4 regions of the Rhizobium sp. CAU 1783 genome follow, and region 4 is predicted to be linked to each of the others. Evidence: riboswitches for the same ligand, from Rfam matches in the RefSeq annotation. Region 4 holds a riboswitch; each other region holds the start of a gene.
What was found. A riboswitch is a leader RNA that binds a small molecule or an ion and turns the genes downstream of it on or off. The one in region 4 is predicted to bind cobalamin.
Positions count from the first base shown of each region.

Region 1: linked by a shared signal. The riboswitch ahead of ACX93L_RS12175 (ABC transporter ATP-binding protein) and the one ahead of bluB (5,6-dimethylbenzimidazole synthase) in region 4 are both predicted to bind cobalamin.
Region 2: linked by a shared signal. The riboswitch ahead of ACX93L_RS12280 (CbtB domain-containing protein) and the one ahead of bluB (5,6-dimethylbenzimidazole synthase) in region 4 are both predicted to bind cobalamin.
Region 3: linked by a shared signal. The riboswitch ahead of cobU (bifunctional adenosylcobinamide kinase/adenosylcobinamide-phosphate guanylyltransferase) and the one ahead of bluB (5,6-dimethylbenzimidazole synthase) in region 4 are both predicted to bind cobalamin.

Region 1 is NZ_JBTOLM010000002.1:1,109,469-1,116,667, reverse strand. It holds gene ACX93L_RS12195 (sugar ABC transporter permease) at 1-294, opposite strand, end outside; gene xylF (D-xylose ABC transporter substrate-binding protein) at 535-1,572, opposite strand; gene ACX93L_RS12185 (ROK family protein) at 1,811-3,040, shown strand; gene ACX93L_RS12180 (haloacid dehalogenase type II) at 3,135-3,785, shown strand; cobalamin riboswitch at 3,842-4,055, shown strand; gene ACX93L_RS12175 (ABC transporter ATP-binding protein) at 4,165-4,971, shown strand; gene ACX93L_RS12170 (ABC transporter substrate-binding protein) at 4,989-5,942, shown strand; gene ACX93L_RS12165 (FecCD family ABC transporter permease) at 5,942-7,003, shown strand; gene tam (trans-aconitate 2-methyltransferase) at 7,112-7,199, shown strand, end outside.
Region 2 is NZ_JBTOLM010000002.1:1,128,383-1,135,581, reverse strand. It holds gene ACX93L_RS12300 (LysE family translocator) at 1-553, shown strand, start outside; gene ACX93L_RS12295 (c-type cytochrome) at 723-1,166, shown strand; gene ACX93L_RS12290 (c-type cytochrome) at 1,265-2,182, shown strand; gene ACX93L_RS12285 (hypothetical protein) at 2,517-2,741, shown strand; cobalamin riboswitch at 2,823-3,033, shown strand; gene ACX93L_RS12280 (CbtB domain-containing protein) at 3,161-3,337, shown strand; gene ACX93L_RS12275 (CbtA family protein) at 3,348-4,082, shown strand; gene ACX93L_RS12270 (hypothetical protein) at 4,090-4,368, shown strand; gene ACX93L_RS12265 (DJ-1/PfpI family protein) at 4,424-5,002, opposite strand; gene ACX93L_RS12260 (GNAT family N-acetyltransferase) at 5,043-5,531, opposite strand; gene ACX93L_RS12255 (cryptochrome/photolyase family protein) at 5,771-7,199, shown strand, end outside.
Region 3 is NZ_JBTOLM010000003.1:489,253-496,451, forward strand. It holds gene ACX93L_RS16185 (RluA family pseudouridine synthase) at 1-411, shown strand, start outside; gene ACX93L_RS16190 (HAD-IA family hydrolase) at 408-1,061, shown strand; gene ACX93L_RS16195 (ATP12 family chaperone protein) at 1,072-1,875, shown strand; gene ACX93L_RS16200 (hypothetical protein) at 1,939-2,697, shown strand; cobalamin riboswitch at 2,767-3,137, shown strand; gene cobU (bifunctional adenosylcobinamide kinase/adenosylcobinamide-phosphate guanylyltransferase) at 3,307-3,831, shown strand; gene cobW (cobalamin biosynthesis protein CobW) at 3,836-4,909, shown strand; gene cobN (cobaltochelatase subunit CobN) at 5,164-7,199, shown strand, end outside.
Region 4 is NZ_JBTOLM010000001.1:1,087,207-1,094,405, reverse strand. It holds gene ACX93L_RS05005 (methyl-accepting chemotaxis protein) at 1-1,320, opposite strand, end outside; gene bluB (5,6-dimethylbenzimidazole synthase) at 1,484-2,194, opposite strand; cobalamin riboswitch at 2,241-2,447, opposite strand; gene ACX93L_RS04995 (TolB family protein) at 2,492-3,322, opposite strand; gene ACX93L_RS04990 (NAD+ synthase) at 3,354-5,033, opposite strand; gene ACX93L_RS04985 (LTA synthase family protein) at 5,251-7,149, shown strand.

The sequences.
Region 1 (7,199 bases), on a different contig from region 4:
GAAGCCGAGCACGGAGCCGACCGACAGATCGATGTTGCGGGTGACGATGATCAGCACCATGCCGGTCGCCATGACGGCGACCGAAGAGGTTTGCACGGTCAGGTTCCACAGGTTGCGCGGCGTCAGGAAAAGGCCGCCGGTCATGAGCTGGAAACCGAGCCAGATGAGCACCAGTGCGCCGACCATGCCGAGCAGGCGGGTGTCGATCTCGGTCGCCCGGAAAAAGCGCTTCACCGGATTTTCACCGGTGTTTCGGCTGGGATTTGTCTGGGTAGCGTGTGTGATGTCGGCCATGGATGCGCCTTCTCCCCCCACTTTGTCTGTCATTGCCGTCCGTTCTTTCGGCAGGGCCGAAGCACGAAGCGGCGGATCTGATGATGCGGTTCGGATCGTGCCGGACGCCCTGCCTCGAAAGGTCAGAAGGCTCGACACCTGCGTGGCGACATTGTCCGCCGCGCACCCTCCTTGTGCAAGCGCCGCAACGGGTTTCGTTGCGGCGCTTGCGAAGGTCGGGATCACACCGCGCGGGAGTGATTACTTGCAGGCGGCAACATCACCCTTGACGCCCTGGCAGGCTTCGTCCTTGGAGATCCAGCCGGCGTCGATGACGACGTTCAGGTTGTCCTTGGTGATCGGAAGCGGAGCAAGGAAGACCGACTGCATGGCAACGCCCTTCGGGCCGCCGTTGAAAGCGGTCACGCCGGACACTTCTTCCATCTTCTTGCCGCCGGCGAGTTCGACGGCGATTTCAGCCGCGCGCTTGCCGAGTTCGCGGCTGTCCTTCCAGACGGAGACGGTCTGGGTGCCGAGCGCGACGCGGTTCAGCGCCGCCTTGTCGGCATCCTGGCCGGAGACCGGAACCGAACCGGCGAGACCCTGGGCGTCGAGGGCTGCGACCGCACCGCCGGCTGTGCCGTCGTTGGAGGCGACGACCGCGTCGACCTTGTTGTCGTTGGCCGTCAGGAACTGCTCCATGTTCTTCTGGGCAATTTCCGGCTTCCAGCCGTCGGTATAGGCCTCGCCGACATTCTTGATCTTGCCGGCGTCAACGGCTTCCTTGAGCACTTCCATCTGGCCGGCGAACAGGAAGTCGGCGTTCGGGTCGGAAGACGAGCCCTTGATGAAGACGTAGTTGCCTTCCGGCTTCACCTTGAACACTTCGCGGGCCTGCATGCGGCCGACTTCCTTGTTGTCGAAGGTGATGTAGAAGGCAGCCGGGTTTTCGATCAGGCGGTCGTAACCAACGACAGGGATGCCTTCGGCGGCTGCCTTCTCGATGGCCGGACCGATCGCCTCGGAATCCTGGGCGAGCACGATGAGCGCGTTGGCACCCTGCGAGATCAGGCTCTCGATGTCGGTCAGCTGCTTGGCGGCAGACGACTGGGCGTCGGCGGAAATGTACTTATCGCCCGAGGCTTCCAGCGCTGCCTTGATGGCGGCTTCGTCGGTCTTCCAGCGTTCTTCCTGGAAGTTGGACCAGGAGACGCCGACCACGAGGTCCTTGGCGTTGGCGACGGAATGCAGGCTCGTGATGACGGCAGCGCATGCCATCAGCTTCAATACGGATTTCATTTAACCCTCCCGTTGAAAGACGGCACGCCGGCGAACCTCCCGTTCGCCCCGACGACCGCCCTGACATACTGCCCAGCCCCGGCGAAGCCGCCCATGGTTTTTCTCGACAGTCGAGAAAATAAATGTCAGAAGATTCCGGGACTGTCAACACAGCCTCCCGCAGGGCTTGCAAACCGCAGCCCCGAATGATTTTTGTGCAGGACCTATCGCGAAGGGATGCCATGAACGGACGCCTGCCATGCTGACGAAATCCAGCACCGAAATGGTGCGTCAGCAGAACAGCGCCCTCGTGCTTTCGGCGCTGAGACGCCATGGACCGCTCGCCCATACCGACATCGCCGCCGCGACGGGCCTCGCCTCGGCCACCGTCTCGGCCATCACCGCGGAGCTGGAGCGGATCGGCGCGCTGGAGCGGCGCGAGCAGCCGGCGGCAGGAGGGCGCGGACGGCCGCGCGTGCTCTTTGCCCGGCGGCGCGATTTCAGCTACCTGATCGCCGCGCGCATCTCCTCCGACAGCGTGCAATATTCGCTCGCCGACTATACCGGGACACTGATCGACCGTTTCGAGGAAGCCCGCGATCACGCCGCCTCCTCGCCGATCGCCTTCATCGCCGGCTTTCGAGACGCGCTGGCGAGGCTCGCACAACGATCGAAGCTCGCGCCAGAGCGGATCACGGCGGTGTCGGTCAGTTCCAAGGGCATGGTCGATGCCGGCGGGACACGGCTCCTCTGGTCGCCGGTGTTCGGCCGCGAGGAGATCGACTTTTCGACCGCGCTCGATCTCGCCCCCCAGACGCGGGTCCGTGTCAACAACGAGACGCTGCTGGTCGCCCATGCGCTCGGCCTTCGCGCCGACAAGGATGCTGCCCGCCCCTTCAATGCGCTCGCCACGCTTTCGCTCGGCCATTCGATCGGGCTCGGCATCGCGAGGCGGGGACAGTCGGGCGACCTCGAGGTCAGCGCACCGAACTTCGGCCACATGCTGAACGCCTCGGACGGCAAGCTCTGTCGCTGCGGCTCCTACGGCTGCGTCGAGGCGTCGGCCGGTTTCTACGGGATCCTGCGCACGGCCTTCGAGGTGCCGCCCGACACCATCCCCGCCAAGTTCGTTCCGCTTGCCGAGATGGACAAGATCGCCAACCGGGCGCGCCAGGGCCATCGCATGTCGGAATACGCCTTCCGCCAGGCGGGTCTTGCGCTCGGCCAGGGCCTGTCGCGGGTGCTCAGCCTCTACGACAACATGCCGATCGTCATCACCGGCTACGGCACGCGCTACATCGATCTCCTCACCCGCGGCCTCGACGAGGGACTGTCGCAATCCTTCCACGTCCGCATTCACGGACCGCCCGAGATCAGCGTCGTGCCCGAGGAGGCGACGCTGGTGTTCGAGGGGCATCTCGACCGGGCGCTGACCGAAATCGACAACGACATCGCCGGTCTCCGGGCCGAGGAGACCGCCACGCGATAAGGCCGCGGCACCGGCGTGACGCTGAAGGCGCGCGCGACCTTGCCGAGCGGCCTTTCGGCGCCTATGACTTCCGGAGCTTTTGACGGGAGGAACGATGTCCACGGCGGCCTATGTCTTCGATGCCTATGGCACGCTTTTCGACGTGCATGCGGCGGTGCGCCGCCACGCCGAGCGGGCCGGCCCCGAGCACCAACGCTTTTCCGAGATGTGGCGCGCCAAGCAGCTCGAATATTCCTGGGTGCGCAGCCTGATGGGCAGCTACCGCGATTTCTGGCAACTGACCGAAGAGGCGCTCGACTACACGCTCGCGCGCTTTCCGGGCGTCGACCGGGCGCTGCGTGCCGATCTTCTCTCGGCCTACTGGACGCTCGACTGCTATCCGGAAGTGCCGGCCGTCCTCAAGGAGCTGAAGAGCCGGGGGGCCAAGCTCGCCATCCTGTCCAACGGCTCGCCCGAGATGCTGGCGGCGGCGGTGAAGAACGCCGCCCTCGACGTGATCCTCGACGACGTCTTCTCGGTCGACGCGATTCGCGCCTACAAGACCGCGCCCGAGGTCTACGACATGGTGACCACTGCCTACCGGCTCTATCCGCACGCCGTTTCCTTCCAGTCGTCCAACCGCTGGGACGTCGCGGGCGCGCAACGATTCGGTTTCCGGACGGTGTGGATCAACCGCCTCGACCTGCCTGACGAATACACCGATCACCGTCCCGACCTGATCCTGCCGAACCTTGCCAGCCTGTGACGCGCAGGCCAGGCGGATGCAAAATTTCACCATTGACGCCACGATGTAACATCGTTACGCCAACCACCGTTGAAGGTTTCCCAAGGACTGGCGTCCCGAGGAATTAAAAGGGAACACGGTGCGACGTACCCATCAGGGCGCAAGACCGTGGCTGCCCCCGCAACTGTGAGCGGCGAGCTCGACCGGACATGCCACTGGCCGAAAGGCTGGGAAGGCCCGGGAGCGCGATGACCCGCAAGCCAGGAGACCTGCCATCGACGATTGACGAAACCTGGCCGGGGTGTGCCAAGGGAAACGACGATGGCGATTGCGACTTACACTGCTGCTTCTTGCCCGACCGGATCTCGTTCTGGCCCCCGCGTGACCGCGGAGGCGAGCGATGGAGCTTTCAGAATCCCTATACGGGCCTAGACCTGCTGCACTGAAAGTGGAGGCTCTCAGCTGGGGGCCGACGCGGCGGCAGACCATCATCCATGATCTCACCTTCTCGGTGAACCCCGGCGAGATGCTGGCGATCGTCGGCCCGAACGGGGCCGGCAAGTCCAGCCTGCTGCGCTGCCTCTACCGTTTTCACCGGCCGGTCGCGGGTCGGGTCAGCCTCGACGGCACCGATCTGTGGCAGCTCGAGCCCCCCGACGTGGCCCGCCGCGTGGCGACCGTCCTGCAGGAACCGGCCGGCGACTTCGGCCTAACGGTCGCCGAGGTGGTCGAGCTCGGCCTCACGCCCCATGCCGAAAGCCGCAACCGCAAGGCCGCTCTTGCGGCCGTCGGCGAGGCTTTGTCGCTGATGAAGCTCACCCATCTCGCCGCGCGCAGCTTCGCCTCGCTCTCCGGCGGCGAGAAGCAGCGCACGATGATCGCCAAGGCACTGGTGCAGAGGCCCGACCTCTTGATCCTCGACGAGCCGACCAACCATCTCGACATCCGCCACCAGCTCGAGGTGCTCGCGCTCCTCTCCCACCTTCCGACCACGGTGATCGTGTCGCTGCACGACCTGCCGCTCGCGGCCGCCCATGCCGACCATGTGCTGGTCATGCATGACGGGCGGAAAGTTGCCTGCGGCCCGGCGCTCAAGGTGCTGACGCCGGAGACCATCCGCGAGACCTTCGCCGTCGAAACCACCGTCGAACGCCACCCTAAGACGGGGCGCCCGCGCTTTTCCTTCCACCTCGACCACAGTTTCTAATAAAGGAGAAATTTCTGATGCACCGTTCCCTTTGCCTTGCCGCCATGCTTTCCCTCGCCGCCTCTAGTGCGCTCGCCTCCGGCTTCCCGGTCACCGTCAAGAGCTGCGACCGCGACGTGACCTTCGAGGCCGCGCCGAAGCGGGCCGTTTCGCAGGACATCAACCTCACCGAAATGATGCTGGCGCTCGATCTGACCGGACAGATGGCCGGCTATTCCGGCATTTCCGGCTGGTACAAGATGGACGGCGAACTGAAGGCCCGCCTCGGCGACCTGCCGGAGCTTGCCCCGCAGCAGCCGACCAAGGAGGTGCTGCTGGGTGCCGATGCCGACTTCCTGTTCGCCGGCTGGAACTACGGCATGAAGGTCGGTGGCGAGGTGACGCCGGACACGCTCGAGCCGTTCGGCATCAAGGTCTATGCGCTCACCGAAAGCTGCATCCACATCATGAAGAAGGACAAGTCCTCGATGGAGGACATGTATACCGACATCGTCAATCTCGGCCGGATCTTCGGCGTCGAGGAGCAGGCGCTGGCGCTGGTCGACGGCTACAAGGCCGAGATCGCCAAGGCGATCGCCGCGGTGCCGACGGATGCCCCGATGCCGAAGGTTTTCGTCTATGATTCGGGCGAGGACAAGCCGTTCACCGCCGGGCGCTATGCCATGCCGACCGCGCTGATCGAGGCGGCGGGCGGCAAGAACATCATGGACGATGTCGAGACGAGCTGGACCACGGTCGGCTGGGAAGGCGTGATCGAACGCAATCCGGACGTCGTGGTGATCGTCGACTACGGCGACGTCACCGCCGAGCAGAAGGCCGACTTCATGCGCAAGAACCCGGCCTTCAAGGACATTCCCGCCGTGAAGAACAACCGCTTCGTGGTGCTGCCCTATGCGCAGGCGACACCCGGTCCGCGCAATGTCGAGGCTGTGAAGACGCTGGCCGGCGCCTTCCATCCGACGGTCAACTGATGAGCCACCGGCATTTCGTCAAGGGTCCGTGCCATGCGCTGATCCATGCGCTGCCGCTTCTGGTGGCCGGGCTCGCGCTCGGCCTCCTCGGCATGATGCTGGTCGGCGTCAGCGTCGGCGCGGCCAACATCCCGCTCGATACGGTCTGGAAGGTCATTGCCCGCCATCTCGGCGCGACGAACCTCGTCGTCGACTGGTCAGCGGGCCGCGACGCCATCGTCTGGGAGGTGCGCCTGCCGCGGGTGATCCTCGGCGCGGTGATCGGGGCAAGCCTGTCGCTGGTCGGAGCGGCGCTTCAGGCCGTGACCCGCAATACGCTCGCCGACCCGCATCTGCTCGGCATCTCGTCGGGTGCCGCCTTCGGCGCGATCATCGCGCTCCTGCATACCGGCATGTTCTTAGGCCTGGCGACCGTGCCGCTGCTCGCCTTTCTCGGGGCGCTCGCCAGCACGGCGCTGGTGGTCGCAACCGCCCGCTTCGCGCACGCCACCAATGCCAGCCGGCTGGTGCTGACCGGGGTGGCGATCTCCTTCGTGGTGAGTTCGCTCGGGAGCCTCGCCATCTTCCTCGGGGACCCGCGCGCCACCCATATGGTGGTGTTCTGGATGCTCGGCGGGCTGGGGCTGGCGCAGTGGAGCCACCTGCCCTATCCGCTGGTCGCCCTCGTGGTCTGTGGCGCCTATCTCGTCTTCAATGCCCGGCGGCTCAACGCCATGACGCTCGGCGACGAGAACGCCACGACGCTCGGGATTTCCGCCGAACGCTTCCGGCTGGTGGTGTTCGTCGTCTCGGCGCTGCTGACCGGCGCGGCCGTCGCCTTTTCCGGCATCATCTCCTTCGTCGGGCTGATGGTGCCACATGTGGTGCGCTTTGCCGTCGGCGGCGACTACCGCCGCGTGCTGCCGCTTTCGGCGCTTGCCGGGGCCATCTTCCTCGTCGGGGCCGACATGGTGTCGCGCATCGTCATCCCGCCGCAGGACCTGCCGATCGGCATCATCACCGGCCTTGCCGGCGGGCTGTTCTTCATCGGACTGATGCGGACGAACGGACGGATCGGCTGACTGCCGACCGCCTTGCGCAAGACGGAGCCGCAGGGCTAGAAGTTGGGGCGTCGGGGCGCGGCTCCCCCCCCCCCCCCCGACGCTCTCACACCGCAAGGACATGACGCGATGGCCTGGTCCGCGACCCAGTATCTAAAGTTCGAGGAAGAGCGCACCCGGCCGGCGCGTGACCTGCTGTCGCAGGTGCCGCTCGAGA
Region 2 (7,199 bases), on a different contig from region 4:
GCTGGTGAGCGCGCTTTCCGGCGGGCGGCGGGCCGGGCTGGTCGCGACCTCGGGCATGATGACCGGCGGCATGGTGCACACGCTTTACGGCACGCTCGGCACCGGCATCCTGATTGCGCTGGCGCCGCGGCTGTTCCTGCCGATCCTGGTCGCCGGCGCGCTCTACATGGCATGGATCGGCGTCACGCTGGTGCGCAGTGCCATCACCGTCGCCGCGGTCGACCAGGCACCCGCACCTGCGCTCCGGCAGACCTTTCGGCGCGCGGTGGCGACCTGCCTGCTCAATCCCAAAGCTTATCTGTTCGTCATCGCGGTCTATCCGCAATTCGTCAAACCGGCCTATGGCCCGGTCTGGATGCAGGGCCTCGTGCTCGGGGCGATGACCATGGCGACGCAGGCGCTGGTCTACGGCGGCGTGGCGCTGGCGGCCGACCGGGCGCGGCTGACGCTGACCGGCAATCCGGCGGCGACGATCTGGGTCGGGCGCGGCGCGGGAGCCCTGCTGGTCGCTGCGGCGGCGCTGACGCTCTGGCAGGGGCTGCAAGGCGGATGAAATGCGATCACGCGAAAATTGCCGATAACAATCAGACAATTGACCGAAGCCCGGCCATTCACCGGAATGTGACTTCATTCCGCCATGCCAATTCGGCAAACATCGACGCGCGCATGTCCGCACCCCAAACCGCCGGTTCGGCCGGCCGCCAAGATGGAGATACTCCCCGATGAAGCTGAAACTTGTCATGGCCGGCGTCCTCGCCAGTGCACTCAGCATGACCGTCGCGATTGCCGCAGACGAGCCTCAGGTCGTCCGCCAGGAAATGATGAAGAAGGTCGGCGGCGCAATGGGCGCCATCGGCGCGATCGTGAAAGGCGAGAAGCCGTTCGACGCGGAGGTCGTCAAGGCCTCGCTGACCACCATGGCAGAGGTCGGCAAGGATTTCCCGAACCACTTCCCGGCCGGTTCCGAAGTGGGCCTCGACACGGAAGCCAGCCCGAAGATCTGGGAAGCCATGGATGACTTCAAGGCGAAGTCCGCCGATCTGGTCAAGGCTGCCGAAGGCCAGCTCGCCCAGCTGCCGACCGACCAGGCCAGCACCGGCGCGACGATGAAGGCGGTCGGCGCGACCTGTGGCGCCTGTCATGAGACCTATCGCCTGAAGAAATAAGGCGAACCAAGACGATCCCGGCAGCGTTTCCCGTCGTTCACCGGGGCGCGCTGCCGGGATTTCCGCTTTCGGCAGGGATCAGGATCGAAGAGGTCGCCATGACATCGAAATGGCTCAAGGGGTTCGGTGCGCTGGTGGCGCTCGGCGTTGTCGGCGGGGCCGGCTTTCTGTTCATGACGGCGCCCGCGCGACAGGATCCGTCCGCCTGGGCCGACCTCGGCGAACCTGACCTCGAGAACGGCCGGCAGGTGTTCTTCGCCGGCGGCTGCACGAGCTGTCATTCACCGGCGAAATCGGAGGGCGATGCACGCCTCGTGCTGTCCGGAGGCGCACCGCTCACGAGCCCGTTCGGCACCTTCCACGCCCCCAACATCTCGCCCAGCCCCACGGCCGGTATCGGCGCCTGGACGCTCGCCGAATTCGGCGACGCGATGACCCGCGGCGTCGGCCGCGACGGCGAGCACCTCTATCCGTCCTTCCCCTACGGTTCCTATGCCCGGATGGCGCCGAAGGACATCAACGACCTCTACGGCTTCATGAAGACGCTGCCGGCAAGCGACACCGTTGCGCCGGAACACGAACTGCCCTTCCCCTTCAACATCCGGCTTTCGCTCGGGGGCTGGAAGTTCCTCTATTTCAACGACCGGCCGCGGGTCGAGATCGCCAATGCCGACGAGACGGTGAAACGCGGCCAGTATCTGGTCGAGGGCCCCGGCCATTGCGGCGAATGCCACACGCCGCGCGACGCGCTTGGCGGCTTCAAGGCCGGCCAGTGGCTGGCCGGCGGCCCCAACCCGGAAGGCGAAGGCACGATCCCCAACATCACCCCCGGCTCGAAGAGCATCGGCTCGTGGACGGCCGGCGACATCGCCAGCTATCTCGAGACCGGCTTCACCCCCGACTTCGACAGCGTCGGCGGCTCGATGGTCGAGGTACAGAAGAACATGGCCGAGCTCACCGCCGCCGACCGCGAGGCGATCGCCGCCTACCTCAAGGCCGTGCCCGCGGTGCCGTGAGGCTTGTGGGCGGGGCGGCGCCGCTAGGCCGGACTGCAGAGCCCCTTACCCCCGAGGGCGCCGCGCGCCCCTTTGGCGTAGCCCCCGCACATTTACCCCCAAACCCAACCCCTTGCTGCCCCTCACCCTGCCCCTCCCCCCGCGCATGGGGAGAGGGGACGGCCACGGCCGTGCCGCTTGTCCCTTCTCCCCGTGACGACGGGGAGAAGGTGCCGGCAGGCGGATGAGGGGCGAAAACCGGAATCGGCAACCGCCTTCCTCTTTCCCTCCAGCATCGCGCAAGGCTCGACGGACAGAGTGACCCGCATCACAAAAAGAGAACAGGGACGGAGACATGAGCATCGAACGCAGACGAATGGAAAGCGCACTCCGCTCGCTGCTCGACAGTCATCCGGATCCGGCCCTGCACCGCTGGGTGGATCAGACTGTGCAGGCGTTCGAAAAGCGGCTTTCCAACATCGTCGATCCGCGTGAACGCGATCACGCGCAGCGGGCAGCACTCGTGCTGATCAAGACCACCCTGCAGCAATGGGCAGAAAATCCGCCCGTGCGCCACTAAGGTCCGAACAGACCAGACTTTTTCCCTCACCGTCTCGGTCGGGCTCGCATGCATGCGATTGACTTTTGCGGTTCGCGACCGCAATAGTGGCCAAGATGGTTCCCCAGAAGCGGCGCTTCGGGGATTAATAGGGAACACGATAGGGACGACCCTGACGGGGCTCGATTCGTGGCTGCCCCCGCAACTGTGAGCGGCGAACGCCTGGACGACGATGCCACTGGAGCAATCCGGGAAGGCTGTCCGGGGGTCATGACCCGCAAGCCAGGAGACCTGCCATCAGCTGTCGTCGCCTGCCGGACGGGGTGTTCGGAAGACAGGGAGCGTGTACGGCCCGGATCATCGATCCGAAGCTGTGTCCGGCCCCGATCTTCTCCTCCTCCCCGGTCGTCGTCACTCATCGCTATCGTTCGGAGGGAATCATGTCCGTCAACACCATCACCGCATCCGCCTCGTCTTCGGCCAGCCGCTTTGCGCCGGCCCTGCTCAGCGTCTTCTTCGGCCTGTTCATCGTCGGCTTCGTCGGCTTCTCGCCGATGGAAGTGGTTCACAACGCCGCTCACGACGCGCGCCACGCCAACGCCTTCCCCTGCCACTGAGGGAGAGCTGATGTCACTGTTTCGTTCGCTCGTCTTCACTTCGGTGCTGGTCGGGCTGATCGTCGGAACGGTGGTCACGCTTGCGCAATTCCTGGGAACCACGCCGCTCATTCTGTCGGCCGAAGTCTTTGAGGGCGGTGACGCGGCCGAGAGCCACGACGCCGGCCAGGGAACTGTTGCGGCCCATGACCACGGCGACGCAGCCGCCACCGAAGCGCACGACCATCACAGCGCCGACGCCTGGGCTCCGGCCGACGGCATCGAGCGCAATGCCTACACGCTTGTCGCCAATATCCTGACGGCCACCGGTTTCGCACTGGTGCTGAACGGCCTGATGCAGATCTCGGGCCGGCAGAGCGACTGGCGTAACGGCCTGATCTGGGGTCTCTGCGGCTTCGTCGTGGTGATGCTCGCACCCGGTTTCGGGCTCCATCCGGAACTGCCGGGCACGCCGGCCGCACCGCTTCTCAACCGCCAGGTCTGGTGGGTGGGCACAGCGCTTTCGACGGCGGCAGGCCTTGCCCTGCTGTTCTTCCAGCGCAAGCCTTGGGCGGCGGCCGCGGCCATCGTGCTCATCGCATTGCCGCACGTGATCGGTGCACCGCTGCCGCCGGACGGCGAACACGCGCTTGCACCCGAGGCGATGTCGCATCGCTTCGTCGTCGTGGCGACGCTGACGAGCCTGCTGTTCTGGGCCCTGCTCGGCGCATTGAGCGGCCACTTCCGTCGCCGCTTCGAGGCCTGACCACGGCATGGCAGGCACGCCCTGCCCCGAATTCGACTGGCGCATCGACCTCGATGCGCTGGTCTTTAAACACCCGGCGTCCGGCAGCCGGTGTTTTGTGCACAGGCTCGCCTTTCGCAGCCTGACCGGAGAGCCCTCCCCCAGCCGGGAAACCTGCATCGACTGGTTTACCGCGCATCACGACGCTTTCACGACCGCCGCCGCGGCAAAGGCCGCGCACGGGGCCTCTGCCGGAAATGCCTTCAATCTCAACAGCCGCGACATCAGGCGCGCGTCACGCCCCTAAAGGATTTCCGGAAGTTCCGGACGGAAAACCGCTCCTCACCCTTTCTCGGATTTCGTCAGGCTTTCGGCGTGCGGTGTTCGGCGGAAAAGGCCGAAAGCTCGGCTTCGGCTTCCGGCGTCCAGAGATCGAGCGCCTTCAGCACCGCCTCGGCAAAGGTATCCGGCGCGGAGCCGGCGGCGGTCACGATCTTGCCGTCGGAGACCGCCTGCGGCTGATCGCGATAAAGCGCGGTACCCTTGTAGGCCGGATAGCGCTGATGGGAGGCAAGCGAATTGCCGGTATGGGCGACATCATTCAGCACGCCGGTCGCGGCGAGCGCGCTGGCTGCGGCGCAGATCCCCGCGACGACCTTGTCTGCGGCGCGGAAGCCGGTGGCAAGGGCGGTGAAATCGAAGGCCTGGCCCTTTTCCCAGGCATAGCCGCCGGGAATCACCAGTGCATCGAAGCGTGCCGGATCGATCTCGGCAAAGCCGATGTCGGGCGCGACCTTCAGGCCGCCCATCGAGACGACCGGGGCGCCGTCGGGCGAGGCGGTGAGCACCTCACAGCCGAGATAATATCGGGCGGCGGCCATCAGGAGCGCGGGCTCCCAATCGGCGAAATCGGCCTGCAGGGCAACGACGATGCGGGGCATGGCTCATTCTCCTCGAACATCAAAAAGGGCGCGAGGGCGCTCAGGAGAGCGCCTGCAGGTAGCGCATGCCGGTGACCGGCCGCGGCACGAAGTCCATGTGCTCGTAGAAACGGTGGGCGGCGAAATTGCCGGTGGCGGCACTGACCGAAAGGTAGTCGCAACCGGCCTGGCGGGCAATCTCTTTGGCGCGGGCGACGAGATGCTGGCCGATGCCGTTACCGCGCTGGCCGTCATGGACATAGAGGTGATGCAGATCCATGCCGCGCTTGCCTTCCTGGGCCCTGTAGAGCGGCACGAGAATGGCGTAGCCGATCAGACCCTCGCCGCCGTCGGCGACCAGAGCAGTGATCCACGGCATCGGGCCGAAGAGGTCACGCTCGAGCTTTTCCGGCGTCATGGCGGAGGCATCGCCATGATGGCTGGCGAGCGAGGCAATCATCTGATTGAGTTCGGGCAGGTCGTGGCGCTTGGCGGCACGGATGACCACGACCGGAGGCCGCGGCAGGGTGATATCTGTATCTTCGGTCATTTTCGCTTCCCTTGTTTCGTATCGCCGTCAGGGGAAGCTTTTTGTCTTAAAAACAACAAGGCCGCCTGACGGCGGCCTGTTGACATGATGATCTGTCGAGCCGCCGGTTACCGGTAGGCCCAAAAATACGTGCAGGTGATGGGTGCGCGTGCGTCGATCATGGGCGGGATCAATGCGCCGATTTCAATCGATTGTCAAGGCGGAGTGATCCGACCCTCGATCCACCACGTTCTCGGCACATGACCACGCTCCATCTCGTCCTCGGCGACCAGCTCAGCCGCACCCTCTCTTGCCTGCGGGACATCGATCCGAACGCCTCCGTGGTTCTGATGGCCGAGGTGATGACCGAAGCGCGCTATGTCCGCCATCACAAGAAGAAGATCGCCTTCCTCTTTTCCGCCATGCGCCATTTCGCCGAGGAATTGCGGACGCGCGGTTTTTCCGTGCGTTACGTAAAGCTTGACGATCCCGACAACAGCCAGTCGCTCTGCGGCGAGGTCGAACGGGCGCTGGCGGCAAGCCACGCCTCGCGCGTCGTGGTGACGGAACCCGGCGAATGGCGGCTGCTGGACGAAATGCGCGGCTGGCAGGACAGGCTCGGCGTTCCGGTCGAGATCCGCGACGATGATCGCTTCCTCATCAGCCGGGCCGGCTTCGGCCGCTGGGCGGATCGCCGGCGGGAGCTCCGGATGGAGTATTTCTATCGCGACATGCGCCGCCATTTCCGCGTGCTGATGCGGGACGGGGAACCCGAAGGCGGGCAATGGAACTTCGACAAGGAGAACCGCAAGTCGCCGCCCAAGGGACTGAAGGGACCGAGACGCCTGTCGTGGCGGCACGGCGCGATCACTCGCGACGTGCTCGCGCTGGTCGAGGCGCGTTTCGTCGACCATATCGGCACGCTCACCCCCTTCCATTTCGCGGTCACGGCGGAGCAGGCGGAAGCGGAGTTCGAGCAGTTCGTCGCCGAGATTCTGCCTTCCTTCGGCGACTGGCAGGACGCGATGGTGGCGGGCGAGCCCTATCTCTTCCATTCGATGATCGCCGCCTATCTGAATGCCGGGCTGCTTTTGCCGATGGACGTGATCCGCCGGGCTGAGCGCGCCTATCTGGAGGGTGCGGCGCCGCTCAACGCAGTCGAAGGCTTCATCCGCCAGATCCTCGGCTGGCGCGAGTATGTGCGCGGCATCTACTGGCGCTTCATGCCCGACTACGCGGAGAAGAACGCGTTCGAGGCCCACCGCCCCCTGCCCGCCCTCTACTGGACGGGCGAAACCAGGATGCGCTGCATGGCCTCGGCCGTAAACGACACGATCGAGCACGCCTATTCGCACCATATCCAGCGGCTGATGCTGACCGGCAATTTCGCGCTTCTCGCCGGGCTTTCGGTGGCGGAGGTCTGTGATTGGTATCTTGCCGTCTATGCCGATGCCTATGAGTGGGTGGAGCTGCCCAACACGCTGGGCATGGCGCTCTACGCCGACGGCGGGCTGATGGCGAGCAAGCCCTATGCGGCAAGCGGCAAGTATATCGACCGCATGAGCAATTTCTGCGGCGGCTGCTCCTATGACGTGAAGGACGGCGCGGGCGAAAACGCCTGCCCGTTCAATTCGCTCTACTGGCGCTTCATCGCCGTCAACGCGGAAAAGCTCCGGAGCAACCATCGCA
Region 3 (7,199 bases), on a different contig from region 4:
ACCTGGCTGGTCAAGGACCAGACCGACGAAGGCGACCGCATGCGGATCGCCAGGCATGGCGAGGAGGGAGCCGACCACGCCGTCTCCTATTATCGCGTCATCGACACCGCCGCGCAGAATCTCGCATGGCTGGAGATGGAGCCCTATACCGGCCGTACCCACCAGTTGCGCGTCCATGCCCTTCATATCGGCCATCCGATCATCGGTGATCCGAAGTACTTCATCGACGATCCGAACTGGGATTTTCCGGGCGGCATCCAGAAACGGTTGCATCTGCATGCGCGCCACATCGACATCCCGCATCCGAACGGTGGCCGCCTGCAGGTGACGGCACCTCTGCCGCCGCACATGGTGCAGAGCTGGAACCTGCTGGGCTTCGATCAGGCCGACGGAAACAAGGACGAGGAATGAAGCTGGTACTCTTCGACTGCGACGGAACGCTGGTCGACAGCGTCGCTTTGATCCACGCGGTCATGGTGCGGACCTTCCGCCACTTCGGCAAGGTCGAGCCCACGGTTGGCGCCACCAAGGCGATCATCGGGCTCACCCTCGATATCGCGATTGCCCGTATCGACGGCAAGCCGCATGCGGACGCGGAAGCCGTGGCGATGATGGCGCACTACAAGGACATCTTCCTCGGCGTCCGCAGCGAACTCGGCTTCCATGAGCCGCTTTTCCCCGGCATCGCCGAACTGATCGCGGCCTTGGCCGCCCGCGAGGACGTGCTGATCGGCGCCGTCACCGGCAAGTCGCGCCGTGGCCTCGACATGGTGCTTGAAACCCACGGATTCACCTCCCATTTCTTCGTTTCCCGCACGGCCGATGATTGCCCGTCCAAGCCGCACCCCGCCATGGTCACTGAATGTTGCGATCAGGCGGGTTTCGTGCCGGCCGATACCGTGGTCATCGGTGATGCGGTCTACGACATGCAGATGGCCAAGGCGGCCGGTGCGACCGCCATCGGCGTCTCCTGGGGCTATGCCAGCGTCGAGGAACTCTGGGCGGCCGGTGCCGACGCAGTCGTCGACCGCCCGGCCGACATTCTCGCCCACATTCACTGAGGATACCGTCATGCGCGACGAACTGAGCGACATCTTCGGCACTTCCGTGCCAGAGCCGAGCCACGAGGACCCGGTCCGCCGGGCCCAGATCCAGATGAAACGACCTCAGGCGAAGCGCTTCTACACCACCGTCACGGTTGAGCCGGAGGGCGAAGGGTTCTCGGTGAAACTCGATGGCAAGGGCGTCAAGACACCGGGCAAGCGTCCCCTGACCCTTCCGACCCGCGCAGCCGCGGAGCTGGTCGCAGCCGAATGGCGCGCTCAGGTCGAGACCATCGATCCGGAGAACATGCCGGCGACCCGCCTTGCAAATACCGCGATCGACGCTGTGGCTGACCAGGCCGACGAGGTCTTCGAGGACATCGTGCGCTACAGCGGCTCCGACATGCTGTGCTACCGCGCGGACGGCCCCGAAGCGCTCGTCGAGCGCCAGTGCCTGCGCTGGGATCCGGTCCTGGGCTGGGCGGTGTCCGCCCACAATGCGCGCTTCATCCTGATCGAAGGGGTGATCCATCAGGAACAGCCGGCCGAGGCGATCGAAGCCTTCGCCGCTGCCCTTTCGGCGGACAAGTCGCCCTTGGCGCTGGCATGCTTGCATGTGATCACCAACCTCACCGGGTCGGCGGTCTTGGCGCTCGCCTTCCGCGACCGCTTCCTTTCGGTCGACGAGGCCTGGGGGCTTGCCCATCTCGACGAGGACTGGACCGAGGAACACTGGGGCGTCGACATGGAGGCGCAGGCCCGTCGCGCTCGTCGCTACATCGACTTCGCCGCTGCCGCCGCGATGTTCGAGGCGCAACAGGCTCGAGATTAACCCTTCGCTAACCATAACGATGGAAATCTTTGACGGATCAGAATCATCCGTCCGGGGTTTCCCATGTCCGCGCGCCCTTTCAAGCTCGCCCTAGCATTGTTCGTTGTCGGCATCCTCGCTTCGTGCAGCTGGATGAACCGACCGATTACCCGGCCGCTTGTTTACAACGTGCGCGAGGCCACCGTGATCGCGAACGCCTACGTTCCCCTGCGCATCATCGAAGGTGTCGATCGCCGGGTCTCCGATGCCATCCGGGCGACCCGTCCGCCGGCTGGAGCCGAGCGCGTGGTGGTGGTGATCCGCATCGACAAACTCGGCTACGGCTTCAACGCCCGACGCAAGCTCCAGTCTGCGACTTTCACCGTGACGGCCGCCTCGGTGGAGACCGGCGATCCGGTCGCGACCGGCACCTTCACCGTCAACAGCCCGACCGACGATCCGGTGATGGCCGAGGAGAGCCTTGCCGAAGAGATCGCGAGCCGGGTGCGCTTCGCCTTCTCGCTGGCTTCGCCGACTATCCGCAAGGTGGTTCTCCCACCGCGCACCACCTCGACCCGGCTCATGACGGATCCGGCGCCGCGTGCCTCTGTGGTCCCGCAGGCGTCCCCGACCGCGCCGGTGGCAGCCGCTCCGGCTGCAGTGCCGCCACCTTCTGCAGCCGAAGTTCCGGCCGTGCCGGACCTTGGGGCTGTTCCTGTCGCGCCGGCTTCCGCCATGAAATCCAATGTCGAGGAAGGCGCGAGCGGTTCCGTTGCGCTTGGAAAAAAGGCGGTACCTTGCGATCCCGCCAATGATCCGACTTGCGAACCGCATAAGCCCTGAGCTTCGCGTCGCCACGTCTGCGCGTCGCCACATCTGAGCGTCGATTGACTTGAACGGTCCTTGCGCCTAATCAAATCGCTTACGGATGGTTCTCGGTTCGGCGATTGGCGAGCCGGGAAGCAAAAGGGAATGCGACGATGGGGATCCAGTCCGGAACCGTCAATCGCAGCCGACCCCGCGACTGTAGAGCAGCGAGGGTCTTCCGTCCGGACTTGCGAGGTGAGGGGCGACGGTTCGCGTTGTGTGAACGGTCCGGATCCAGGCAGGAACGGAAAAGCCACTGAAGGGCTGCGCGATCAGCCAGGGCCGGACGCCTCTATGTCTACGAATCGTCCCCCTTTCGCGCCGCATCCACCTTCGGGAAGGCGAGGAGGATCCGCTGGCGCCATCCGGCGCCGCGACCTGCGAGCCAGGAGACCTGCCAACCGTGCCGGGCATCATGCCCACACCTTGCAAAGGGGAGGCTCCCCTTGTTGCCAGCACGGAGGTTGTCGTGGCGACGTATCAGAAGGGCGGAATCCGTCGATTCCGCGACTGCGGGCACCGTTTGGTGCCAGCTGCCGTTCGTGTCGGCGCCGCATGCGTTCAGCGTGTGGCCGGGTCGTGACGATGGCAACGGATCTTTCTACATCCATTCTCGTGCTCGGCGGTGCCCGTTCCGGCAAGTCACGTTTCGCCGAAGGCGTCGTCGTCGATTGCGCGCGCGAACGCCACTATGTCGCGACCGGTCGCGCCTATGACGATGAAATGCGTGACAGGATCAGGCGGCACCAGATCGACCGCGGCGACGGCTGGACGACCCACGAGGAGCCGGTCGATCTCGTCGGTCTGCTGAAGCGCATCGACGATCCAGCGCGGGTCGTGCTGGTCGACTGCCTGACGCTCTGGGTCACCAATCTGATGATGGCGGAGGAGGATGTCGCCGCCCGGTCGGCCGAACTCTGCGCGGCGCTGCCCGGGCTGCGTGCAAAGGTCGTCCTGGTTTCGAACGAGGTCGGTCTCGGCATCGTGCCCGAAAACCGGATGGCCCGTGAATTCCGCGACCATGCCGGTCGCCTGCATCAACTGGTCGCGCAGGTTGCGGCCGAGGTCTATTTCGTTGCGGCCGGCCTGCCGCTCAGAATGAAGGGTTGAACCAATGCTGCAACAGAAGATCCCCGCGACCGTCATCACCGGCTTTCTCGGCGCCGGCAAGACCACCATCATCCGCAACATGCTGATGAATGCCGGTGGCAAGAAGATCGCGCTCATCATCAACGAGTTCGGCGATCTCGGCGTCGACGGCGATGTGCTCAAGGGCTGCGGCGCGGAAAACTGCACCGAAGACGACATCATCGAGCTGACCAATGGTTGCATCTGCTGCACTGTCGCCGATGATTTCATTCCCACCATGCAGAAGCTGCTCGAGCGCGACGTCAAGCCCGACCACATCGTCATCGAGACCTCCGGCCTTGCCCTGCCGCAGCCGCTGGTCGCCGCCTTCAACTGGCCGGATATCCGCACCCGCGTGACGGTCGACGGCGTCGTCACCGTGGTCGACAGCGCCGCCGTTGCTGCCGGCCGCTTCGCCGACGACCATGACAAGGTCGATGCGCTGCGCGAGGCCGATGATAGCCTCGACCACGAAAGCCCGATCGAGGAGCTGTTCGAGGACCAGTTGACCTGCGCCGACCTGATCGTCCTCAACAAGACCGACCTGCTCGACGCCGACGCGATCGCCGCCGTCAAGGCCGAGGTCGCCGAGCGCATCCACCGCAAGCCGACGCTGATCGAGGCGAGAAACGGCGACGTCCCGGCTCTGGTGCTGCTGGGTCTGGGTGCCTCGACCGAGGACGACATCGACAATCGCAAATCGCATCATGAACTGGAGCACGAGGCGCTCCACGAGAGCGGCGAGGCGCATGACCATCATCACGACCACGACGAGTTCGAGAGCTTCGTGATGAAGCTCGGCCCGATTGCCGATCCGTCCGCCTTCGTCGATCGCCTGAAGGGCGTGATCGAGGCACACGACGTGCTGCGCCTCAAGGGCTTCATCGACGTGCCCGGCAAGCCGATGCGCCTCGTCATTCAGGCCGTCGGATCGCGCATCGACACCTATTTCGACCGCCCCTGGACCGCCGGAGAGACCCGCGAAACGCGCCTCGTCGTCATCGGCCTGCACGAATGGGATTTCGGTGCGGTGGTCGAGGCCGTCGAGAAGGCGGCCTGAGGCTTCATTAACCCCATGAACGCGCGGTTCCCCCCCCTTAGCCCTGCCGGGCATCTCCCCCTCAAGGGGGGAGATCGATCTAGCCGCCGCCGTTTGGCGCACGGATGGCTTGCGTCTTCTTCTGAGGAAACGACAAGGCTGCGGGGTGGTGGCGACGACATTGCGGTGGCCGCATTCCGATCTCCCCCCTTGAGGGGGAGATGCCCGGCAAGGCAGAGGGGGGTGTCTGTTCGGCACCGGAGAGGCACCGTCTGATGCACCTTCTCCTTGCCCAGAAAGGGTCGATCAGCGATGGCGAAGAGGCGGTCGATCTCGGTCAGTCGCCGGGCGACATCCTGTTCCTGTCGGCGGCCGACACCGAACTTGCAGCGATCGCCGCCGCCGTTGCGAGCCGCACCGCCGGCCCGAGCTTCCGTCTCGCCAGTCTGATGAGCCTGAAGCATCCGATGTCGGTCGACACCTATGTCGAGCGGACCGCGCGCTATGCCAGGCTGATCGTGGTGCGGGCGCTGGGCGGCGCCAGCTATTTTCATTATGCGCTCGAGGCGCTGCACGCCGTTTCCGCGCGGACCGGCGCCGCCATTGCCGTACTGCCCGGCGACGACAAGCCGGACCCGGGGCTCGCCGAATTTTCGAGGGTCGCACCCGAGGACCTTGCCGCGCTCTGGGCCTATCTGATCGAGGGTGGCGACGCCAATGCGCGCGCCTTCGTTGACTATGCCTGTGCCCTTGCCGGCCATGGCGAAAAGCCCGCGCCCGCCGCACCGCTGCTGAAGGCCGGCATCTGGTGGCCGGGCAGGGGCGTGATCGGGGTTGGAGAGTGGCGAGAGGCTTCTGGGCCTGCCCCTCATCCGCCTGCCGGCACCTTCTCCCCGTCGGACGGGGTGGAGGGACATGCGGCGGCGCCTCCTTCTCCCCGCTTGCGGGGAGAAGGTGCCCGAAGGGCGGATGAGGGGCAGTTTGACGCCGAGGCCATCTCCCCCCTTGAGGGGAAGATGCCTGGTAGGGCGGAGGGGGGTGAACGCCAGCCCGCGCCTATCGTAGCGCTCTGCTTCTACCGCGCCCTCGTCCAGAGCGGCGAGACCAAGCCCGTCGAGGCGATGATCGAGGCTCTGGCGGCCGAAGGTCTGCGAGCGCTGCCGGTGTTCGTCTCCAGTCTCAAGGATGCCGTGTCGGTCGAGACGCTGCGGGCGATATTTCTCGAGGCGCCGCCGGCGGTGGTGATCAACGCCACCGGGTTCGCCGTCTCCGCGCCCGGTGCCGAGCGCGTTTCGACCGTGCTCGACGAAGGGGGCGCCGTAGTGCTGCAGGCGCTGTTCTCGTCTTCCACCCGGCAAGCCTGGGAAGGCTCGACACAGGGGCTTTCGGCCCGCGACCTCGCCATGGGCGTCGCGCTGCCGGAGGTCGACGGCCGGGTTATGACCCGCGCCGTCTCGTTCAAGGCCGCCGCGCGCTACGACGAGCGCGTCGAGGCCAATATCGTCAGCCATGCGCCGGACGAGGGCCGTGCCGCCTTCGTCGCGAGGCTTGCCGCCGCCTGGGCGCGTCTGCGCTTAACACCGACCTCCGATCGCCGCGTGGCGCTGGTGATGGCCAACTACCCGAACCGCGACGGCCGTCTTGGCAATGGTGTCGGCCTCGACACGCCGGCCGGCACGGTCGAGGTGCTCGGCGCCATGGCGGCGGCCGGTTATCAGGTCGGCGACCGCCCCGTCGACGGTGATGCGCTGATGACCCATCTGATGGCCGGCCCGACCAATGCGGCGGCAGATGGCCGCGAGATCCGCGAGGTGCTGCCACTGGCGGACTACCAATGCTTCTTCGCAGCACTGCCGCCGAAGGTTCGCGACGAGGTGACGGCGCGCTGGGGTGCCCCGGAGACCGATCCGTTCTTCCTTGACAGCCACTTCGCCCTGCCGCTGTCCCGCCTCGGCAATGTCGTCGTCGGCATCCAGCCGGCGCGTGGCTACAATATCGATCCGAAGGAAACCTATCACTCGCCGGATCTCGTGCCGCCGCATGGCTATCTGGCCTTCTACGCCTATCTGCGCCAGCGGTTCGATTCCCATGCGGTGATCCACATGGGCAAGCACGGCAATCTCGAATGGCTGCCCGGCAAGGCTCTGGCTCTCTCGGAAGCCTGCTATCCGGAGGCGGTGTTCGGTCCGCTGCCGCATCTCTATCCCTTCATCGTCAACGATCCAGGCGAGGGTACGCAGGCCAAGCGCCGAACCTCCGCCGTCATCATCGACCATCTGACGCCACCCCTGACGCGCGCCGAAAGCTATGG
Region 4 (7,199 bases):
GGCGTGGCGGACGATCTCGTCCGATTGTTCGGCCCGCCGGTTGGCTTCGCTTACCTTGCGGCTGGCGCTGTCGGCAATCGCGGCCGAGTTGCTGACGGTGGTGGTGATCTCGTTGAGCGCTGCCGCCGTCTGCTCGAGGGCCGCGGCCTGCTGTTCGGTGCGGCGTGCCAGGTCGTCGGAAGCCGCCCGCATTTCCGCCGAGCTGGAGCGGATCTCATGCGAGACGTTGGCGATGCCGGACATCGCTGACTGCAGCTTTTCGGCCGACTGATTGAAATTGAGCCGCAGGCGATCATATTCGCCCTCGAAGACCCTGGTGATGCGTGAGGTCAGGTCGCCATGGGCCAGACGATCGAGAGCCTCGGCCACCGTATCGACGGCGGTTTTCGTCCGGTTGAGCTCGGCTATGCGGTCGGCTTCGTTCATCGACTGGATCTCCGCCAGCCGTTCGCGATTGCGCTTGTCCTCGAGCTCGGCGTCACGGCGAGCGATGAGGTTTTCGCGGAAGTGCGTGAACGCCCGGGCGAGGTCACCGATCTCGTCGGAGCGCTCGGCTCCGGCAAGCTGCGCATCGATGTGGCCGTCCGCCAGACGGTTCATCGCGTCCGTTGCCCGGTCGAGCGGTGCAAGCAGCCTGCGCATCACGAAGAAGGCTAGGCCGGCACCGCTGGCGAGCAGCACGAGGCCGAGCGCGGCCAGAAGCGCGGCCATGGATTCCGCCTCCGCGCGCGCATTGGAGATGTCCGCCTCAGACTTCCTGATTTCCCTGTCGACGATGGCTGTGACCATCGAATGGGTTGCCTCGATCTCCTTCTGCAGGGCATCCGAGAAGCTGTCGAAATTGCCCATCAACTTGTTGCCCTCGGCCGGCCCTCCCTTGATGAAGGCATTGGCCATCTCGATGCCGGCCTTGTGGAAGTCCGCATAGCGATCCGCAAGAAGCTTCATGGCCGGGACGAGGTCAGGCGCTTCCAGGGCGACGGAAAGTGTATTGATGCGATCCATCAGCTTGGCCAGACGTGCGGCCTCTTCCTCGGCCAGTTTGAAGCCGTCGTCCAGGCCATCCTTCGCCTGGGTGGCGGAAATATCGGTCAGCGATTCCTGTGTGCTGACGATGGCAAGCTCGACCTCCTTCTGCGCGGCGATCAGGTCGCGCAGATAGACGTCTGCCTTACGTTCGGTCTCGTAGAGATCGATGACCGTTTCGAGTTGGTGCTGTCCGAAATAGTCGGAAATGGCGAGCACGGTGACGCTGACCAGGACGAGACCGCCGATCGCTGCGGGAACCGCTTTTCCGAGACGAATGTTGAAAAGCTTCATGAAGACCCCAAAGACAACAATGAAAAGGTTTGGCTCGCCGCTTCATCCGGCGCGAAACCTGCGTCATGCAGTCGAGGGAAACCCTGAGCATGGCCAGATTTAGCCATGCCGCCTTAATTTATGTTAAACACAACAGGTCCAGATCAGTATAAAGTAACTATACTTACGTTTCTCGGTCGAAGGCAGGCGAAAGAGGTGCTCCCCAGACCTCTCCGAAGACGAGATCCTCGATCGGCAAACGCTGCCGCCAACCCTTGAGCGCCAGTTCGGGCTGATCGTAGAGGCGATCGACATAGCCGACACAGAACCAGCCGATGACCTCGACATGCCCTGGAATGCCCAACAGCGCGCGAATGTCGTCCTGGTGAAAGATGCTGACCCAGCCGACGCCGACGCCTTCCGCACGCGCGGCAAGCCAGAGATTCTGCACCGCGCAGACGGTCGAATAGCTATCCATTCGCGGATTGTGGGTGCGCCCAAGCACCACAGGCCCGGCCCGCGTCGGATCGCAGGTCACGCATATGCCGAGCGGCGCCTTGCGGATGCCTTCGAGCTTCAGCCGCATGTAGCTGTCGCGCTGTTCACCGGAAAACATCTCGGCCGCCTCGTCATTGGCGCGGCAAAAGGCCCGCCACACCGCCTCGCGCCGCACCTGATCGCGCACCACGAGAAAGTTCCACGGCTGCATGAATCCGACCGACGGCGCATTGTGTGCGGCCTCCAGCAGGCGGGCGATCAGATCCTCGGGTAAGGGATCAGGCAGAAACTGGTCACGGACGTCACGACGGGTCCGGATCGCCTTGTAGACGGCCTCGCGCTCTTCGACGGAAAAGGCGCCGGCCCGGACGAGATGCTCGCTCGGTTCATCTTGCATCGTTTGTTCCCCAACAATGCTGACGACCGCCCGCCGTCCACGCGGGCAAAGCCTATCTTGCCAGGCCGGTCTTCTGACTGGGCTTCGGCTGGATCGCGCCGCCTTCCCGGCCTAAAGACCAGTGGCTCGGGTCGCAACCGACCCGTTCGCGCGCTCCATCCACCTCACAGCGTTGGGCACGTGCCGGATTTCCACCGGCTTCCCGATTCTCCCGCCGTTCGACACGCCGGGCACCTGACGGAATCGTTCTAGCGCAATCGTCGCGCGACACAAGCCGTCGCATGCGACATCGGCAATTCAGGCGACGGGGAAATACCGCACATAGGCAAACGCTTCCCCGTCCGGCGCCCAGTTCGGCACATTGATGGTGCCCTGACCACCGAACAGTTCGAACAGCGTCTCGATGTTCTGCCCGTCCGGGTCCATGAGGCGAAGCCGGACAGGAAGGTCCCGCGGATGGTCGAAAACCTCCGGATCATAGGAGAGCAGCAGCACCTTGTCGCCGTTCGGCGAAGGATGCGGAAACCAGTCGCCGAAACGGCTGTCGGTGATCCGCTCGGCCGCACCGCCGGACGCTGGCACCCTCCAGATCTGCATCCGCCCGGTCCGGCTCGAATTGAAATAGATCCATTTCCCGTCCGGCGAATAGTCGGGCCCGTCGTTGCGGCCCTCGCCGAAGGTGAGCCGCGTCTCCTCCCCGCCGTCGATGGAGATGGTATAGATGTCGAAGACATCGTCCCGAATGCCGCAATAGGCGAGCCGTGCCCCGTCCGGCGACCAGCCGTGCCAGTAGGAAGGCACGTTGCGCGTCACCTGGCGGGGCTCCCCGCCGCCTGCCGGTAGGACATAGATACAGGACTTGCCGTAGGCGACCTTGTCCGAAATCGCGATCTGCTTGCCGTCCGGCGAAAGGCCATGATCGTTGTTGCATCGCGTGGCGAATCCGGTGTCGATCAGCACCGGCTCTGCGCTCCCGTCCACCGGCAGGCGATAGAGTAGGCCGTCGCCGTTGAGGATCAGAAAGGCGCCGTCCGGCGTCCAGTTCGGCGCCTCGACGAGGCGCTCCGTCTGCCAGACGACGCGATGGCTGCGCGTGCGGATATTGTAGATTTCGACGGAGCTGCGCATCTTCCCTCCCGGAAACGCGCCGCCGGCCGCCTCAGCGGTCGCGGAAGCGATTGGTGATCGGATAGCGACGATCCCGGCCGAAATTCTTGCGGGTGATCTTCACCCCCGGCGCTGACTGGCGGCGCTTGTATTCGGCAAGATAAAGCAGATGTTCGACCCGGTGAACGGTGGCGACGTCGTGACCGCGTGCAACGATCTCGTCAACCGACATTTCCCGCTCGACCAGGCATTCGAGAATGTCGTCGAGCACCGGATAAGGCGGCAGCGAATCCTGGTCCGTCTGGTTCGGACGGAGTTCCGCCGACGGCGCCTTAGAAATGATGTTTTGCGGAATGACTTCACCAGAGGGGCCGAGCGCACCCGGCGGCACATGGCCGTTGCGCCAGGCAGCCAACGCATAGACCTGCATCTTGTAGAGGTCCTTGATCGGATTGAAGCCGCCGTTCATGTCGCCGTAGAGCGTCGCATAACCGACCGACATTTCCGACTTGTTGCCGGTCGTCACCACCATCGAGCCGAATTTGTTGGGGATCGCCATCAGAATGGTGCCGCGCGCGCGGCTCTGCAGGTTCTCTTCGGTGATGCCGCTTTCAGTCCCCTCGAACATGTCGGACAGCGCCGAGAGGAAACCTTCGACCGGCTCGGCGATCGGCACTGTGTCGTAGTGGCAGCCGAGCGCCTTGGCGCAGGCCGCAGCATCGGCAAGTGAATCCTGCGAGGTATAGCGATAGGGCAGCATGATCGTGCGCACCCGCTCCTCGCCCAGAGCATCGACTGCGATTGCCGCGCAGATGGCGGAGTCGATGCCGCCGGAAAGGCCCAGCACGACGCTCTTGAAACCGTTTTTGTTGACGTAGTCACGGAATCCGAGGACGCAGGCCCGGTAATCGGCCTCCTCCTTTTCCGGAATGCGCGACATCGGCCCGTCGCCGCACCGCCATCCGTCCTGCGCCCGTTTCCAGGTCGTCACGGACACGGTCGCCTCGAACTGACTCATCTGGAAGGCCAGCGTCTTGTCGGCGTTGAACGCGAAGCTCGCACCGTCGAAGACCAGTTCATCCTGGCCGCCGAGCTGGTTCGCATAGATCATCGGCAGGCCGGTCTCGATGACCTGTTTCAGCACGACCTGATGGCGCACGTCCACCTTGCCGCGATAATAGGGCGAGCCGTTCGGCACGAGCAGCATCTCGGCACCAGACTCGGCGAGCGTCTCGCAAACGCCGAGTTCGCCCCAGATGTCCTCGCAGACCGGGATGCCGAGGCGGACGCCGCGGAAGTTGACAGGCCCCGGCATCTCGCCGGCGACGAAGACACGCTTCTCGTCGAATTCGCCATAGTTCGGCAGATCGATCTTGTCGCGCGTCGCAATGATCTTGCCGTTGTCCAGGACAGCGATCGAATTGTAGCGGCCCTTGTCGTCCTGACGCGGGAAACCGATAATCACGCCAGGCCCGCCGTCGGCGGTATCAGCCGCCAGCTGTTCGACAGCCGAAAGGCATGCCTTGAGGAAGGCCGCCTTGAGAACGAGATCTTCCGGCGGATAGCCCGAGATGAAAAGCTCGGTGAAAAGCACGAGATCCGCGCCGTGGACCGACGCCTCCGCCCGAGCTTCCCTTGCCTTGGCAAGATTGCCGGCAACGTCGCCCACGGTGGAATCAAGCTGCGCGATTGCGATGCGAAGGGTGTCGGGTCGGGTCTGAATCTCGCTCATGTCCATCGTTTAGCGCGTGCGTCCGGCCTTCGCAACGGCGGGTATTCAAATGCCGCGTTCGCGGCGCCACAGCTGTCAAGGAAATGCGGGGAACAAAGACCGGTGCGCCATGGTTCATCTGGCGTTCATAACGGTTATGTGACAGCTATGCGAAACTTTTATGAAACCATCTTTTCTGCTGGAGAGCGAGTTGGCCGAGATTATCTCCGAGCCCCGAATGTCGGTTGAAGACGCCCCGAGCGGTGCCGCGTCCACGGCCAGGGTGACCGCGCTGCGCGGCTCCATGCGCATCGTCAACTCGTTGCTGCTGGCGCTGTTGACGATCATCGTAACCGAATGGCTGGCCCGCGGTACGCTGATCGACGTCTCCGACTATCTCCTGTCCTCTGCCCGCCCCGGAATGGTGGCGGTCGGCGTCCTGTTCCTGCTCTTCATCGCTGTAGACGCCGTCTTCGGCCGTGTCTACCAGTCGGCTCTCGTACTCGTGCCGCTCGCGATCCTTCCTGCCTTTCTGTCCATGCAGAAGCAGCAATATCTGTCCGACCCGCTCTATCCGAGCGACATGCTGTTCGGCCGCCAGATCGGCGAACTGGTGCCCGTCATGTTCGCGGCCCGCCCCTTCGCCTCCATCGGCCTCGTCCTCGGTGTGGTCGGGCTGTTGGCGCTGCTCGCCTATCTGCTCGTGCTCGGCCGCCGCCACTTCCCTTCGCTTTCGGCCCAGTCGAAGCTCGTCCGCCTCGTCGTGGCGCTTCCTCTGATCGGCGGCTTCCTGTCGCTGATGAACCCGAATTCCTTTTCCTACCTGCGCGACCGCCTCAACATCGTCCCCATGATGTGGGATCAGCAGGAAAACTATCGCCACAACGGCTTCCTTCTGGCCTTCGCCTTCAACGTGCCGATGGCCAATGTCCAGGCGCCGCAGGGCTACAATTCCGAGGTTATCGCCGACATCGCACCGGAACGCCTGCCGGCGAGCTTCTTCGGCGGTCGCAATGCCGACGTCATCATGGTGATGAGCGAGTCCCTGTGGGATCCGACCCGCATCACCAATGCGAAACTGTCGCCCGATCCGATGCCGACGATCCGTGCCGCGTCCTCGGGTAACCTGTTCTCGCCCGAATTCGGCGGCATGACGGCCAATGTCGAGTTCGAGGCGCTAACCGGCTTCTCCAACGCCTTCCTGCCCTATGGCAGCATTCCCTACCAGCAATATGTGCGCCGCCCCTTGCCGTCGCTGGCAACCTTCTTCTCGTCCAAGGGCTACACGACCCGCGCGTTCCATCCCTTCCAGAGCTGGTTCTGGAACCGCTCGAATGTCTATCGCTCGCTCGGCTTCGACAGCTTCCGCTCGGAAGAAAACATGCCGGTGTTGGACAAGCGCGGTCTCTTCGCATCCGACGATGCGCTGACGAAGGAAATCATCCGGTCTGCCGACCAGACCAAGGAACCCTTCTTCTTCTTCGCCGTCACCCTGCAGGGCCACGGCCCCTACGAGAAGAACCGCTACGCGAAGAACACGATCGGCATCGAATCGACGGCCCTTGCCCCGGAAAACCGCGACAGCCTCGCGACCTATGCGCAGGGCGTCCGCGAGGCCGACAGCAGCCTGAAGGCGCTGATGGACTGGGCCAAGAAGCGTCGTCGCGAAACGATCATCGTGCTTTTCGGCGACCATCTCCCGCCGCTCGGCAACGTATACACCGACACCGGCTACATGCCCGACGTGGTTGCCACCCGTAAGGCCCCGGTCAGCATCATGAAGCGGGAGCACGAGACCCCGCTTGTCGTCTGGTCATCCAAGCGCGGCGTCCAGAAGGACATCGGTTCTGTCAGCCCGTCGCAGCTGCCCTATTATGTGGTGCGCCTCGCCGGCTACCGTCACCCCTTCTACACCGGCGTTCTCGGCAGGCTGAACGAGCGCTATGCGGTCATCGATCGCCACCAGTTGATCGAGCGCGGCGAGCGCACCCATCCGGACTGGGCGACGAATGGCGAGCCGATCGACCCCATGATCCGCGACTACCGCTTCCTGCAACATGACCAGATGTTCGGCGACGGTTTCGGCACCGAACGCTTCTTCCCCGAGCAGGTCGAACGCACAGGCGCTGAAAGCTGACGGCGCCCCGCCGGCGGACCACAAATCGGTCATGGTTCGCTGGCACTAAC